Regions from separate parts of the Lysinibacillus sp. NPDC056959 genome, predicted to be linked through region 2. Evidence: predicted binding sites of a transcription regulator. Region 2 holds the regulator's gene; the other holds the start of a gene.
The links. The regulator LexA, encoded in region 2, represses DNA repair genes until DNA is damaged. The targets are predictions, from matches to a motif close to CGAACATATGTTCG.
Positions count from the first base shown of each region.

Region 1 (8,123 bases), on a different contig from region 2:
CAAAGGCTATGCTGACGAATCAGCTAAAAGAGTCATTGGATTCTGCCCGAGGACAAATAGAAATTTTTGACCAATATAAAGATTTACCCGAGGACTTCTCTGTTGAAGCTTGGGCAAATAAATGGAAAGCTGTAACGAGAGAAGATATCGTTGAAATGGCGAAGCAAATTCAGCTAGAAGCGGTCTATTTCTTATGTGGGAAGGAGCAAGCCGCACAATGAAGACAATTGAATTCAAACAATTAGATGAAACATTGTATTATGAAAAATTAGAGAATGGCTTAGATGTCTATATTTTACCGAAAAAAGGCTATTCCAAAACATATGTGACGTTCACAACTAAGTACGGTTCTGTTGATCGTGCATTTGTGCCGCTTGGTGAGACGGAAAGCATTACAGTCCCAGATGGCATTGCTCACTTTTTAGAGCATAAAATGTTTGAAAAAGAAGATGGAGATGTATTCCAAAAGTTTAGTGAATTCGGCGCTTCAGCAAATGCATTTACATCATTTACACGTACGGCGTATTTATTTTCTTCGACGGACAATATTTATAAAAGTACAGAAACATTATTAAATTTTGTGCAAGAGCCTTACTTTACAGAAGCAACAGTGAATAAGGAGAAGGGCATTATTGGTCAGGAAATTACGATGTACGATGATCAGCCAGATTGGCGCTTGTATTTTGGTACGATCGAAAATATGTATCATAATCACCCGGTAAAAATTGATATCGCTGGTACAATCGAGACGATTGATGGCATTACTGCGGACCACTTATATACGTGCTACAATACGTTCTATCATCCATCCAATATGTTATTGTTTGTTATTGGTGCTGTAGACCCTAATGAAATGATGACGTTTATTCGTGACAATCAAGGTAAAAAAGAGTTCACTGAACCAACACCAATACAACGCTACTTTGATAAAGAACCGACTGATGTTGCTATCAAAGAGCGTGAGTTGCATATGGATGTACAAAAGCCAAAGGTTTATATCGGCTTAAAAGCAAAAGAAACAAATCTTTCTGGTCGTGATATGTTAAAACATGAGCTATCTGTTCAAATAGCACTTGAACTTATTTTCGGACGTACATCTGAATTTTATGAGCGCATCTATGAAAATGACTTAATTGATGAAACGTATGCATTTGATTTCACGTTAGAAAACGGCTTTGGTTTTGCTATGATTGGCTCGGATTCTGCAGACCCGGCTGGATTAGAGAAAGCTATTAAAGAAGAATTGGCAAAGTATGAAGGATATGCACAATTTGAAAGTGCCGATTTAGAACGAGTGAAACGTAAAAAAATTGGTTTCTTCCTACGTGCGCTGAACTCTATTGAATTCATCGCCAACCAATTTACACGTTATTCGTTTAATGAGATGAATTTGTTCGATGTTGTACCTGTGCTAGAAGAACTAACGATTGAAGATTTGCAAAAAGCATTTTCTTCAATTCAAGGTGAATCACAACAAACTGTCTTTAAAATTTTACCTACAGAGAAGGGCGAACAGTGAAAAAGTTTGCCCTCGTGTTAGGTGCATCGGGTGAGATTGGTCGTGCTATTTGTCAGAGTCTGGCAGAAGACGGCTGGTCCATCTACATACACTTTTCAAACAATGAAAAAGCAGCACAGGCTTTATACCACTCTCTTTCAGAAAATTTCCCTGCACAGGAATTTATGCTTGTGCAGGGAGATTTTTCGAAAGCATCCGGGGCACAATTACTAGCAGCGCAAATTTTTAATGTGCAAGCAATTGTTTTTGCAAATGGTCAAGCGCATTATTCTCTACTTGAAGATACTACTGTGGAGGATATGGATGCATTATGGCGTGTCCATGTGCAAAACCCAATGCGTCTGACGGCATTGCTGTCATCAAAGCTTCGTGCTCATGATGTCAGCTATGTACTTTTTATCGGTTCGATTTGGGGAGAGGCTGGATCGGCTGGTGAAGCTCTATACGCAACTGTGAAGGGCGCCCAACATGCTTTTGTAAAGTCATATGCGAAAGAAGCGGCACTGTCACGTATTCGTGTTAATGCCATTGCACCTGGCTTTATAAATACCTCGATGAACAGTCATTTAAGTGAAGAGGAGCTTGACTATATTTTAGAGGACATTCCGCTAGGGATAGCTGGACAAACAACGGATGTTGCTAAAATGGTGCGCTTCTACCTTTCTGGAAATGCAGATTATGTAACGGGACAAGTAATTCGATTAAACGGTGGTTGGTACATATAATGTTCTTTTTTGCACATACTACATGTGTAAAGGAGGAGGAACAGTATGACTATCTTAGAGAACTGGCATAAATGGACATCGTTTTTAGGTCAAAATGTTATGCGAGCAGAATCTAGCGGTGTGCCATCGCAAATGATTCAACAAGCTGCTGTACAAATTGGAGAATATTTGGCGACAAATGTCGATCCTAAAAATGAACAAGAACGAGTGCTGTCGGATTTATGGGGCGTTGCCTCTGAAGAAGAAAAACACGCACTGGCGAATTGTGTCGTTAAACTTGTGCAAAATAAACCTGTACAGTAAAAAAGAGGAGAGTGATCTCCTCTTTTTTCTATTTAAAAAAGCAATTTCTATATAGAAAAGGGAACGTATGTAAGCCTATTTAGGATGTTCAAAAAAAAAATAGTAAGTTTTTAAAAATAACGCTATAATTCCATGTATTCTAACTTTCCATTACATAAAAAATCAGCTATGATGGAACTTATAAGGGATTTTTTACGTTAACTAATAGGAAGGGAACGAGTGTGTTTGAGCGATTGGTACTTTGAATATGAAATTCAGGTGAATCGCCCTGGATTATTAGGAGATATTGCTTCACTTTTAGGGATGCTTCGTGTCAATATTATTTCAATAAATGGTGTCGATGAGGATCGACGTGGTATGTTAGTGCATACAGACAACGATGAGACAATTGAGCGTTTTCGTACAATTGTTTCGACAATGGAACATATTAACGTAACCAAATTTCGACAACCAAAACTCCGTGATCGTTTAGCCATAAGGCACGGTCATTATATTCCTCGAGATGCAGATGAAAAAAATACCTTCCGCTTCGTCCGAGATGAACTTGGTATTTTAGTTGACTTTATGGCTGAGCTATTTAAAAAAGAAGGGCATAAGCTCATAGGAATACGTGGAATGCCTCGAGTTGGAAAAACTGAATCGATTGTAGCGGCTAGTGTATGTGCCAATAAAAAATGGATTTTTTTATCATCTACAATGATTAAGCAGACTGTTCGCAATAAACTCGCAGGTGATGAATTCAGTGACAATAATATTTTTATATTAGATGGCATTGTAACACGTCGTTCATCTGATGAGCGGCATTTACAACTAGTGCGTGAAATGATGAATATGCCTTCCATAAAGGTCGTCGAGCATCCAGACATGTTTGTTCAGCATTCAGATTATAGGATAGAGGATTTTGATTATATCATTGAATTACGTCATCACCCAGATGAAGAAATTACGTATGAAATAATGGAAAAAAACCATATGATGTCCGAATCCAATTCATTTGGAGGATTTTAGGATTTAATTTTTAAATTGATGTTAAAGTAGGTGTTTTGAGTGGCAGAATTAGGGACTCGACTGAAAGAGGCGAGACTGTCTAAAGGCTACAGTTTAGACGATTTACAAGAAATAACGAAAATACAAAAGCGTTATTTAATAGGTATTGAAGAGGGCAATTATTCGATCATGCCTGGTTCATTTTATGTACGAGCTTTTATCAAACAATATGCTGACGCCGTTGATTTGAACGCAGAGGAAATTTTAGAAACGTATAAAAGTGAGCTACCAGGTACTTCAAACAATCAAGTAAGTCAATCGATGACGAATAGTCCAAGTAGAAGAAAAATTTCAAAAGGCCCTTCTACTAAAATGATGGAGGCAATGCCGAAAATAATCGTTGGTTTATTTATCATTGTCATTATTGTAGTAATTTGGGTACTCATGCAGTCTAAAAATAGTGCAGTACCGAATGCTGGAGATGAGACGCCTCCAGAAATGCAATACGATACAAAAGCAAAACCTATAGATACAGAAAAAGATAAAGAAAAAGAAAATAAAAAAGCTCAATCAAATGACAAACAAGAGTCAACAGATTCAGCAAAGGAAACACCTGACGAAACTGAAGAGGTTAAGCAATCGATTTCAGCAGGGACTGTTGAAGCGGATGGTGCTACAACTTCATATACGTTAACAGGTGCAGATACATTTAAAATACGTATCGAAGTATCAGGTCCTACATTTATCGGTATTCGAGACCAACAGCAACAAGAAATACTAACAGATACTCGTGTATATAATGCAGGAGAAGTAGTAGAATTTGACGCAACATCTCAAAATTATGCTCGTATCCGTTTAGGTAATTCAACGCAAGCCAAGGTATACATTAATGACGAGCCTTTAACGTATGCACAGCAAGCTGTAACGCAAAACATCGTCATCAATTTCAATAAAGAATAGTAGTCATCTAGTGATGACTACTTTCTTTCATCATGAAAGGTGTTAGAAAAATGAACATTCCAAATAAAATTACCATCTCTCGAATCTTACTTATTCCGTTCTTTGTCATTGTTATGATGTTTGATTTTGGCTGGGGAACAATGTCACTATTCGGTGCGGATATGCCTGTTCATCATTTTGTAGGTGCACTTATTTTTATTTTTGCTTCAGCGACTGATTGGGTGGATGGTTATTACGCACGTAAGTATAATCTTGTGACAACATTTGGTAAATTTTTAGACCCACTTGCTGACAAATTACTAGTTTCAGCAGCTTTTATTTTAATGGTAGAGCTTACTATGGCGCCTGCATGGATAATAATTATAATTATTAGCCGTGAGTTTGCAGTAACTGGTCTTCGTTTAATATTGGCAGGTGAAGGAGAAGTTGTTGCGGCCAACCAGCTTGGTAAAATTAAAACGTGGGCCCAAATTGTGGCCATCGGAGCAGCACTTTTACACAATACAATATTTACACTTATTGGTATTCCGTTTGATACAATTATGTTATATATTGCATTGTTCTTTACACTATGGTCTGGATGGGATTATTTCTATCTAAATCGACGTGCCTTACTCGATTCTAAATAAGAGAGGTCTTGAGGATCATGAATGCTGAAATTCTTGCAGTTGGCTCAGAGTTATTGCTTGGTCAGATTTCGAACACAAATGCAAAGTTTATTTCTAGTCAGTTGTCCGAATTAGGGATAAATGTGTATTATCACACTGTAGTTGGAGATAATGCACAACGTTTAGAAGAAGCTATTTCCATTGCAGAGTCTCGTGCTGATTTAATCATTTTTTCTGGTGGGCTTGGACCTACGAAGGATGATTTAACAAAGGAAACGATTGCTCATCATCTTGGCGTTACTCTTGAATTTGACGATATCGCGCTGACATATATTGAGCAATTTTTTGCAAAGCGAGGACGTCCAATGACGGACAATAATCGTAAGCAGGCTTTAATATTAGCAGGTAGTGAGGTGCTTGCAAACCATCATGGTATGGCACCTGGTATGATACTAACGAAAGATGAGCGTACTTATATTTTGCTTCCGGGGCCACCTAAAGAGCTTGAGCCGATGTTCCAGTTTGAAGCAAAGCCAAAGCTTAGTGCGATGTTAAATGCTGGAGGGGTTATACTATCGCATGTTATGCGTTTTTATGGCATTGGAGAGGCAGAGCTTGAAGTACGTGTCCAAGCCATTTTAGATTCGCAAACAAACCCAACTGTTGCGCCACTTGCTTCTGACGGCGAAGTTACACTGCGTGTGACTGCCAAGGCAGAAACGGAGCAAGAAGCACAGCAGCTTATTGCTGCAAAGGTAGCAGAGATCCAAGCGCTTGTAGGTGACTATCAATACGGTATAGATGATGATTCTCTAGCCTCTAAAACAGTAGAAATGTTACTAGATAATCAGTTAACAATTTCTGCGGCAGAAAGTTTAACAGCGGGATTATTTCAGTCTGAGCTTGCAGAAATACCAGGTGTTGGGGATGCCCTAGTTGGTGGCGTTGTTACGTATACAGAAGAGGCTAAAATAAAGCAGCTCGGTATTTCTAAAGAATTATTAACTACACATGGGATTGTAAGCAGTGAATGTGCAGCAGCTATGGCTAGCGCTGTACGTGAAAAATTTGATACTAATATTGGTATTGGATTAACAGGTGCAGCAGGTCCTACAGCCCATGATCATCAACCAGTAGGGACGGTTTGGATTGGTATCGCAATTGGTGATGAGAAACCAATCACGTACTTACTTCATTTATCGGGCATGCGTAATACAAATCGACTGCGGGCTGCGAAATTTACTTGTCATTATTTAATGCAGCTTTTAGAAGAAAGAGGCTTTAAAAAACGTTAATTAATTTGCCCCGGCATAATATAGGTTCATCACCAAAAGTTGCGGATGACTTTTGTTAAAATGTCTACTATGTAAATAAGTTGAGTGGAGACTGGACGCCCCTAGGAAGGCGCCCAGCCGGAACGAAAATCAACCACACGTTTTGGTGATGGTCCATAATATAGTTGAAAATAGAAATTTGGGTAATGGAAAGTTACCCAAATTTTTATTTTGAAGAAAAACGAATAAACGTTCGCTTTTTTCTTGCGTCTTCTCTTAAAAACAAGTATAGTAGAGATAGAGAAAAACAGTGAACAGTTTTCGAAGGAGGAAAATGAATGAGTGATCGTAAAGCAGCCTTAGAACAGGCGTTAAAACAAATTGAAAAGAACTTTGGTAAAGGTTCTATCATGAAACTTGGCGAAAAGACGGATTTAGAAATTGCTACATCTTCAAGTGGTTCGCTAGCACTTGATGCTGCATTAGGTGTAGGTGGTTATCCACGTGGACGTATTATTGAAGTATACGGCCCTGAATCATCAGGTAAAACAACGGTTGCACTTCATGCCATTGCAGAGGTTCAGGCAAATGGTGGACAAGCAGCGTTTATCGATGCTGAGCATGCATTAGATCCAATATATGCACAAAAATTGGGTGTCAATATTGATGAGCTTTTATTATCTCAACCAGATACAGGAGAACAGGCGCTTGAAATCGCAGAAGCATTAGTACGTAGTGGTGCTATCGATATCATCGTTATTGACTCAGTAGCAGCATTAGTTCCGAAAGCGGAAATCGAAGGAGATATGGGTGATTCGCATGTTGGTTTACAAGCGCGTTTAATGTCTCAGGCCTTACGTAAACTTTCAGGTGCTATCAATAAATCAAAAACAATTGCTATTTTCATTAACCAAATACGTGAAAAAATTGGTGTTATGTTCGGAAACCCAGAAACAACACCTGGTGGACGTGCACTTAAATTCTATAGCTCCGTTCGCTTAGAAGTACGTCGTGCAGAAGCTATTAAACAAGGCAATGACATTATGGGTAACCGTACAAAAATTAAAATTGTGAAAAACAAAGTAGCACCACCATTCCGTACAGCTGAAGTTGACATTATGTACGGTGAAGGAATTTCAAAAGAGGGCGAAACAGTCGATTTAGGTGTTGAACTAGACATTGTTCAAAAAAGCGGTTCTTGGTACGCTTACGGTGATGAGCGCCTAGGTCAAGGTCGTGAAAATGCTAAACAGTATTTAAAAGAAAATCCAGCAGTGCTTGACGACATCGCAAATAAAATCCGTGCTTCTTACGGTATTGCATCTTCATCTTATACAATTGCTGCGCATGATGAAGAGGAAGATATGGATGATGAATTAAAGCTTCTTCTTGAAGATGAATAATATAAATGCATTGTTCCCACTCTTTATAGTGAGAGCAATGCATTTTTTTTATTTTTTAAGGAAACTATAGATTTTTTGCCTGTGGATAAACTAAAGCATAGTCGGCGTCTAGGCAAAAACGCTACATCCTCGAGGTCGCTTCGATTCCTCGGGCAGAAGTGATGGAGCGTTTACTTTTGCTTCGGACTCTCCAGCGCTTGTCGGATGTAAACGAGCGCTTTTGCGCATTTGTTCTTTACACATACTGGTGAATGTGGTTGTATAATATTTGTTAGGATATCCATATATTTAGTGATGAAGGCAATTGAGCAATGAGTCGGCAATAAGAAGAGGTACCGAAGGAT
Region 1 is NZ_JBHURE010000001.1:32,476-40,598, reverse strand. It holds gene yfmF (EF-P 5-aminopentanol modification-associated protein YfmF) at 1-221, shown strand, start outside; gene yfmH (EF-P 5-aminopentanol modification-associated protein YfmH) at 218-1,519, shown strand; gene ymfI (elongation factor P 5-aminopentanone reductase) at 1,516-2,244, shown strand; gene ACFTQ7_RS00175 (DUF3243 domain-containing protein) at 2,290-2,547, shown strand; gene ACFTQ7_RS00170 (DUF3388 domain-containing protein) at 2,773-3,555, shown strand; gene ACFTQ7_RS00165 (helix-turn-helix domain-containing protein) at 3,595-4,494, shown strand; gene pgsA (CDP-diacylglycerol--glycerol-3-phosphate 3-phosphatidyltransferase) at 4,545-5,123, shown strand; gene ACFTQ7_RS00155 (competence/damage-inducible protein A) at 5,141-6,397, shown strand; gene recA (recombinase RecA) at 6,715-7,779, shown strand.
Region 1: a site for LexA is predicted at 6,619-6,632, ahead of recA (recombinase RecA). Genes of this name have one in related genera too.

Region 2 (8,123 bases):
GTTCAAAAGCAGACGAAGAAGTAAAGTTAGTTTTTATGTAAATTACGAAAGTTTAAAACGAACAAATGAAGGTTTTAGAGGTGAAAAGATTGGCAATGTGAAAACTTGCAATGCGCTTCCTAGGCTTAAAAAAGGTCATAAATATTCAAATCCACGCATTTCATTTGACGGACGAAATTGGTTCTTAAATCGGATATGAGCAAGAATTTGAACCATATGATTTGAAAGGCGAAAGTTTAGGAATTGATGTAGGTATTGAAAAATTGGCAGTTTGTTCTGATGGTGAGTTCAAAAAGAACATCAACAAAACCAAAGAAGTCAAACGATTAGAGCGAAAGTTGAAACGAGAACAACGACAACTAGCTCGGAAGCTTGAGGCCAACACGAAAGAGTATACTAAAAACCGAAAGCCAACCTATAAAATACCTTTAAAGAATATGAAAAATATTCAAAAACAAAACACTGCAATCCGTAATTTATATATGCGACTTAACGATATCCGAACAAATCATTTACATAAGTGTTCTAATGAGATTGTGAAAACCAAGCCATCTCGTATTGTAATGGAGCATTTACATGTAAAAGGGTTGATGAGAAATAAACATCTGGCGAAGGCGGTAGCTGGGCAAAAGCTATATGAATTCAAACGGCAAATTCAATACAAATGTCAAAAATACGGAATTGAATTTGTTGAAGCTGACAGGTGGTATCCATCATTCAAAACTTGTTCTAGTTGTGGACAAATCAAAATCGATTTGAGATTGAAAGACAGATTATTTATCTGCTCTTGCGGATTAAAGTTGGATAGAGATTTGAACGCAAGCATTACCTTAGCAAATTACTCGATCTAAGGAATTTAACTGAAGCTAAGCCTTAGATGTGTACGCAACGATACTGCGGAATTTAAGCCTTTGGAGAGTCATACTAAATGGCAGTAGCTTTTTGCGAAATCAGACTCGGAGAATAAGGAAGACACACATACGAAAGTCGGAAGATATAAGTTGTGTCACAGTAGAGATGGCTACATTTTTTAAGAAATGTATATATTTTTCGTATCGGATGAATACTACTATGCTGTCTTAGATGAGGAATGGGTATAAGATATTTTCGTTATTCTGATAAGTCGAGTTCTAAATCTTCGTTTTAAAATAGATGGGAGAACTATATGAAAAAGACCGCTATATTATTGTATCCCCAATTTAGTGAATATGAATTGAGTGTAGCATTATCTATATTAATGCAAGGAGATAAACCCATTGTTACTGTTGGGTTAAACACTGAAAAAATCAAAGGGGAATCTGGGTTATCTTGTATAGCCGATACACAAATAAGTGAAGTTAATCTTGACGAAATTGATAGCTTGTTGCTACCTGGATGTATGGATATAGCTTCCCTAATAAATGAGCAAGAATTAATTGATTTTATTGGTAATGCGAATGCCAAAGGAGCAACAATTGCAAGTATCTCTAGTTCTCCATCTCTTTTAGCGAAAGCCGGAGTATTAAAAAACAGAAAGTATACTGTTGGATTGCCGCTAGAAGTTATAAGAAAATTAGACTTCTTCGATCTTAATCATTTCTCTGAAGACCTAGTTGTCCAAGATGGAAACATCATAACTGCAAGAGGTAGAGGTTTTATACAATTTGGTATTACTGTGGGTAAAGCCCTACATCTCTCTTTTGATGAAAATTGGTACCGAGAATAACGAAATAGCTCTAATTGATATGAAAGATTACTACAGTAAAAGATGGCAAGTTGCTTTTCAAACATTATAGAGAATATTGAGCAAGAGAGGTAGAAATGGCTACTTCTCTTATTTTATTTCCAAAATGTCCAATCTATCCACCACTTTGGCGTTTCTATCCACGTTTTTCACTGTTCTATCCGTCACTTTGCCGATTCTATCCACCATTTTCACTGTTCTATCCGTCACTACTCGTTCCTTCACCTTCATATAAAGCCTTTAAAAAGAAAAAAATCAGTAGGAAAACTCCCACTGATTAAAACGTTACTTTATTTCGTTTCCCTCTAAATGTTCCCGATATCTCCTATGGACAGTGGCTTTGCTTACGTCAAAGCCTAGCCCCCTAAGAGTCATAGCTATTTCCTCAAATGTGAAGCCTCGATTGCGGAGTTTAACGATCTCTTCTATAGGGACATCTTTACGTTCCTGGCCGTTTGGGTTTCCTCGGTTAGATAAATTATTTTCAGGGCGGTAGCCATTTTCAACTGCCCGACGCATGCCACGACGTATTTTAGCATTGTGGATTCTACGCTGGTACTCCTCTACAATTGCTAAAATTTCTAGGAGCATCGTATCCATTTCATTTAATTGTACAGGTCCCGCGTCTCGCATAGAGAAAACATTAGTTTCAGTTTTCTGCAATAAATGCAAAACGGCCATTCGAGCATTTCCACGTCCTAAACGTGTTTCATCCTGCACAAATAATGCTGTTACTTCTTTTTCTTTTATGAAATCGAGCATTTCTAGTAATCCTTCTCGTTCCACATCATAACCGCTATGCTTATCCTTAAAAACAAGTTTCACTTCGTAGCCCTGTTCTTTAGCATAGCGTACTAACTCCTCCTCCTGTCGCTCTAATGAGGAGCTTTGTGTCTCTTTTTCTGTACTCACACGGCAATAGACAACAGCCGATTGTTGTTTTGTTATCATTTTACATTTCTCGCAATTTCAATTGAATTTATAGAATTGGGTTGGTCGTCACCCACTACTGGAATCACTAGAGAATTACCTGCAATAATTCGTACGTTCGATAATTCATTTTCGGCCTTAACAAGCTTAATCCATTCATCCGATTTCATTTTACCACGGTATTGTTCGGCTAACGACCATAAACTATCACCATGTTCGACTTCAATTTCTGCGTATGTGACATCCCCTGGATCTGTTATAAAAAGATATGCTGTAAATAGTAGACAAGCTCCTAATAAAGTTGTAATATGTGGATTTTTTTTTAACCAGTTCATGTGAATAACCCCTTTTCAAGAATGTTCGTTCGGAATATATGTTCTTATAATAATGCGAACAAACGTTTTTGTCAAACACTTTTCGAACCTATGTTTGCTTAAGTGTTCGCATTCTGCTATACTACTAATAAGTAGAATGACTAGAAAAAAGAGGTGAGCAATCATGAAAAAAGTTTCGAAAAGACAAGAGGCCATATTAGATTTCATTAAAGAAGAGGTACGCACAAAGGGGTATCCACCATCTGTACGTGAGATTGGTGAAGCAGTTGGACTTGCTTCAAGCTCTACAGTTCATGGACATTTAGCTCGTTTGGAGCAAAAAGGCTTAATCCGACGCGACCCAACTAAACCACGTGCCATTGAAATTCTAGAGCCAGAGGATTCTATTCAAAAGCAACATGTTATACATGTCCCACTTGTTGGGAAAGTTACTGCAGGTTCTCCGATAACTGCTGTTGAAAATATCGATGAATATTTCCCACTACCGGATATTTATGGTACAAGTGAAGATCAGTTATTTATGCTAGAAATTATGGGTGAATCAATGATTGAAGCTGGCATTTTAGACGGAGATTTAGTTATTGTTAAACAAAAATCTACAGCTGATAATGGTGATATTGTAGTAGCAATGACTGAAGAGAATGAAGCAACAGTAAAGCGTTTCTTTAAGGAAAAAAGTCATTTCCGTTTACAGCCTGAAAACGCAACAATGGAGCCAATTATCGTAGACCAAGTTTCTATTTTGGGCCATGTTGTAGGTCTTTATCGCCGTGTTCATTAAAAGTATCTCAATAGCAACGTATAAAAAGAGGATTTTATGTTCGCAAATGGGCATATACCTCTTTTTTCTTATTTTTTGAGTGCCTTTTTATACACTAAAAAAGAACCCACTGTATAATGGATTCTTCCCTCTAGCAATGTCTTTAGTTAATTTAAAAAAGCTCATCCCCATAACGTGGGGGTGATTTTCGTTCCGGCCGGGTGCTTTGTTGCTGCCGCTTCGCTTTCGCACAGTTAAAACATTTGTTGCTGCCGCTTCGCTTTCGCACAGTTAAAACATTTGTTGCTGCCGCTTTGCTTTCGCTACAGAAAACATTTGTTGCTGCCGCTTTGCTTTCGCTACAGAAAACATTTGCCGCTGACGCTTCGCTTTCGCGCAGAGCTTCCTAGGGGCGTCCGATGAGCCGCTTTTATGGCATACATCTATTTTTTCATGTTTATCACCAAGGTTATCTTGCCATTGATACAAAATTCTATTCCGTAATGCTTATAAAGTTTTATGCCTCTACCTTGAATTTCAAACTCGCCTTTACAAATGCAGAGAATAATTTTTTTGATGCTTCATCTCCTACAATGGCTAGCTCTTCAGGATGCCATTGTACTGCTAGACAAAATGGTAAATCTTCGTGTACTACGGCTTCAACGATACCATCACTTGATTTAGCTGCCACTTTCAATTTTTCTGCTGCTGCGTTTATTGCCTGATGATGAAATGAATTTACCGCTATTTTTTCTTCCTCGATAATTGTTGTTAATAATGTATCCGGTGTTAGATGAACATGATGTGTAGCAACGCCCCGTGCCGCTTGTTGCGTATGCTTTATTAATTTTTTACTATGATATTCACTATCAATGTCCTGATAGAGTGTGCCTCCAAATGCAACATTCAGCATTTGAATCCCTCGACAAATCCCGAAAATCGGCATTTTCCGAATAGAGGCCGCTTCAATCAATGAAAGTTCTACTGAATCCCTTTCCGGATGAATCTTCCCTAACTTTGGTGTAGGTTCTGCACCAAAAAGAAATGGATGTACATCATGTCCGCCCGATAGTAATAATCCGTCCGTCAACGATAAAATTTGTGCTACATCCTCTTCAACTCCAATCGGAATTATAAGAGGTACACCCCCAGCTTCAATTATACTTTTGCTATAAGCAGCATTTAATCTTGAGGACAAATCATCCTCCGCAAAGGCTGTTATTCCGATAATTGGTTTCATCTTATCCCCTCCATGATCTTTATCTAGCATTAACTACCTATAAAAGCTTGAAGACTATTAATCATCGAAGGACTCCCCCACTGATTAATTACCAAAATCCAAGATACCAATTCATCAACGCATCCCCATAGAAATAGATAATAAGAGCAGCTAAAGCAATAGAAGGTCCGAATGGTATAGGCGTTTTTCTTCCCTGTCCGCGTACTTTTAACATTACTATTCCAACAATCATGCCAATGACAGCAGCTAAAAATAGCGTTAGAAGTGCATGTATTGTCCCGAGTACAAGACCAAGTAAAAAGAATAATTTAATATCGCCACCACCCATTCCACCTCTTGATAGGACAGCTATACAATATAATATGCCAAAACCTACCAAAGCACCAACTATACTGTCCCACCACGGAGACAAAGGAGATATGACGCGTCCCAAAACTAGCAATGGTAAAAAGAATAATAGCACTTTATCGGGTATAAGCATATAAGCAAAATCCGACACGACAATAATGACTAATAATGAAATAAATAATAGCGCTACAAAAAATTCTGCACTAAAGCCTAATTTCCAATAAGCAAATGTAAATAACATGCCTGTTATAAGTTCCATCAATGGATAAAGCCAAGAAATTTTTTGCCCACAGCTTCGGCATTTTCTCCCAAGAAATACATAGGACAAAACAGGTACCAAATCAAATGCCGTCAACTGTCTCTTACAAGAAGTGCAATGCGAGGGTGGACGCACAATGGACTCCTTCAGAGGCACACGTAAACCAACTACATTAAAAAATGAGCCTAAAACGAGCCCAAATATGAAAACTGTAATTGTATAAGCAATCTCCATTTTTATTTCCTCCTATACTAATAGACGCCCATACATTGGAAGTATGCGCGCCAATCAATCTATTGTTGTCCTTCATAATAGAACGTCGTTACTTGTATGGTAGATTTTAAGGTTGGATCGGCGTCCTCCTGGAATTTCTCTTCTTCACCAGTCAATGTGAAATCGATAGCATCAATTTTCATCACACGATCAATTTTTTCAATCTCTTTTATAAACTCAACCATCGCATTATTATCCAGTGCAACAACATCAATATTAAATGTTACTAATTTTAATTCCTTTGGTAAGGAATCTTTATTGAAAGTAGCCGATGGTATTTTATCTTTCGCTTCAGGTGATTCATCATTCTTAGCAGTAGCTTGTTCATCCGCTTCAGTTGCAGATTGCTCTGTATCAGCCAGTTCCTCAGAATTTGTCAAATTGGGATCTGTCATAGTAGAATCCATTACGAGTGAATCATAATTATTAAAATCCATAGCTTCTACCCGTGTCCCCGTCACCGCTTCAATCTCTTCAATATTTCGAATTACTTCATCAATAGCTCGAGTTTGAGGTACTTTTTTATGTAATGTTAAATTACTTGCACTAGCTGATTTGCCATTCTCTTCAATTAAAGCAATCTGCTTCTGAATAGTAGACATTTCTTGTTGAAGGGAGCTAATTGAACTTTCCTTCGCATCTACTTCTTCTAACTTAGGTGTTACTAAATAGTAATATAGCGCAAATAAAATGGCTGCAATGAAAGCTGTTAAGATAAGAATCGTTGAATTTTTACTATTAGTCATGATTCTCTACCTCCAGCGAGAAATTTAAAATCAATTCCTAATGTAATCGTTACCGAATAACGTGGCACTTCCTTAAACTTGTTCTTAGTATTTTCTTCCTCTTGATTTCCTATAGATACATCAAAATCAAAATTAGAAATAGTATCAACCTGAATATCATTGAAATAACGGCTTGCTGTTAGCTTTTCTAAATAAGATGATATGGCTGACATTGTTTCAAAATCAGCCGTAACCTCAACATTTTTTTCACCAAATACATAATCCCTTAAATACGTTTGCTCTGGTAACAATACTTGGGTTTCATCCATTAAGGGCGTCACTGGATACGAGACTTTTTCCACAAATTGTACAGATTGTTCCAATGAGCCTTCGTTCACATTTCGCTTTACATCTAACTCCGTTTGAAGTTGTTCGTGTTGGGATGAAAGCTCCACTTCCTGCGCACTTAATTTTGTAAGATCACTTTTTGCTTGGAAAAACAAGAAAATCATATATCCTACTATCATACCAATAAGAATTATAAATACTACATAGATTAAAGTAGGTGTTGAATGCTTTTTTTCTAAATCCGGTAAGAGGTTTATTTCTGGTACCATCAGTTAACCTCCTTTAACGCAAGTCCAATTAAACTTGCGAATTTCTCTGAAAATTGAGGAAATGATTTTTGAATGACTGAATCATTTAACATAATAATCGGTGTCATAAAATTATTTTCTAAAAACTCTTCAATGGTAGGAAGTAGTGGATTATCTCCTAAAATGATAATCTCATCGACACTTTTCTCACCCTTATGTAAGGAAAACTTAAAAAAATTCATGATACGATCGATTTCAAGCATTTGATCGGTAAGAATGATACGATAATCGTCTTCGGCATCTAAACGATAAGAAAAACTAAACTCCTCTTTTTCTTCAAACTTCCACTCCGATAAATCTGTATCAAATGATTGGTACCGTAAAAATTCCAATTGACCAAACGAAAAAATACTTATCGACAATTCATTGATGGACCAATCCGCTATTAAATAAGTTCGATTATCTTTTATTAATTGCAAATACTCTAACAGACGAATATTACACAATGCACGAATATCTGCTACTTGAGGTTCTAATGAAGCATCGAGTAAAAGTCCAATCATTTTCGTCACTTCTTCTGAAGGTGCTGCAAATAGCATCGCCTGCCCATCACTAGGTTTTGGATCATACACATCAATAAGTGGATCTTGGAATGGAAGATGAATAGATTGACCAAGCTCCATCTCCACATACCCTTTTAATTCATGCCACTCTATATCATCAGGATGCTCAAAGCTCTTTAACAAAACGGAAGTATCCGGTACAAAAATACGCGCATTTTGCTTTTTGCCTGCCCATTTTGCCACATCATTTTTCATGACATCAAACAATTCCATTTCATCATGAATAACAGAACCCTCAACCATTCCCTGTGCTAATGGCATTTCATAGCCCTTCCATTGCGACGGATCAGCACCTTTTGCTACAATCGCAC
Region 2 is NZ_JBHURE010000010.1:100,424-108,546, forward strand. It holds partial or broken gene ACFTQ7_RS13725 (RNA-guided endonuclease InsQ/TnpB family protein) at 1-851, shown strand, start outside; gene ACFTQ7_RS13730 (DJ-1/PfpI family protein) at 1,166-1,705, shown strand; gene ACFTQ7_RS13735 (YneB family resolvase-like protein) at 2,009-2,674, opposite strand; gene yneA (cell division suppressor protein YneA) at 2,671-2,988, opposite strand; gene lexA (transcriptional repressor LexA) at 3,152-3,769, shown strand; gene ACFTQ7_RS13750 (hypothetical protein) at 4,040-4,237, opposite strand; gene ACFTQ7_RS13755 (gamma-glutamyl-gamma-aminobutyrate hydrolase family protein) at 4,266-4,988, opposite strand; gene ACFTQ7_RS13760 (prepilin peptidase) at 5,077-5,829, opposite strand; gene ACFTQ7_RS13765 (potassium transporter) at 5,889-6,614, opposite strand; gene ACFTQ7_RS13770 (PilN domain-containing protein) at 6,611-7,210, opposite strand; gene pilM (type IV pilus biogenesis protein PilM) at 7,210-8,123, opposite strand, start outside.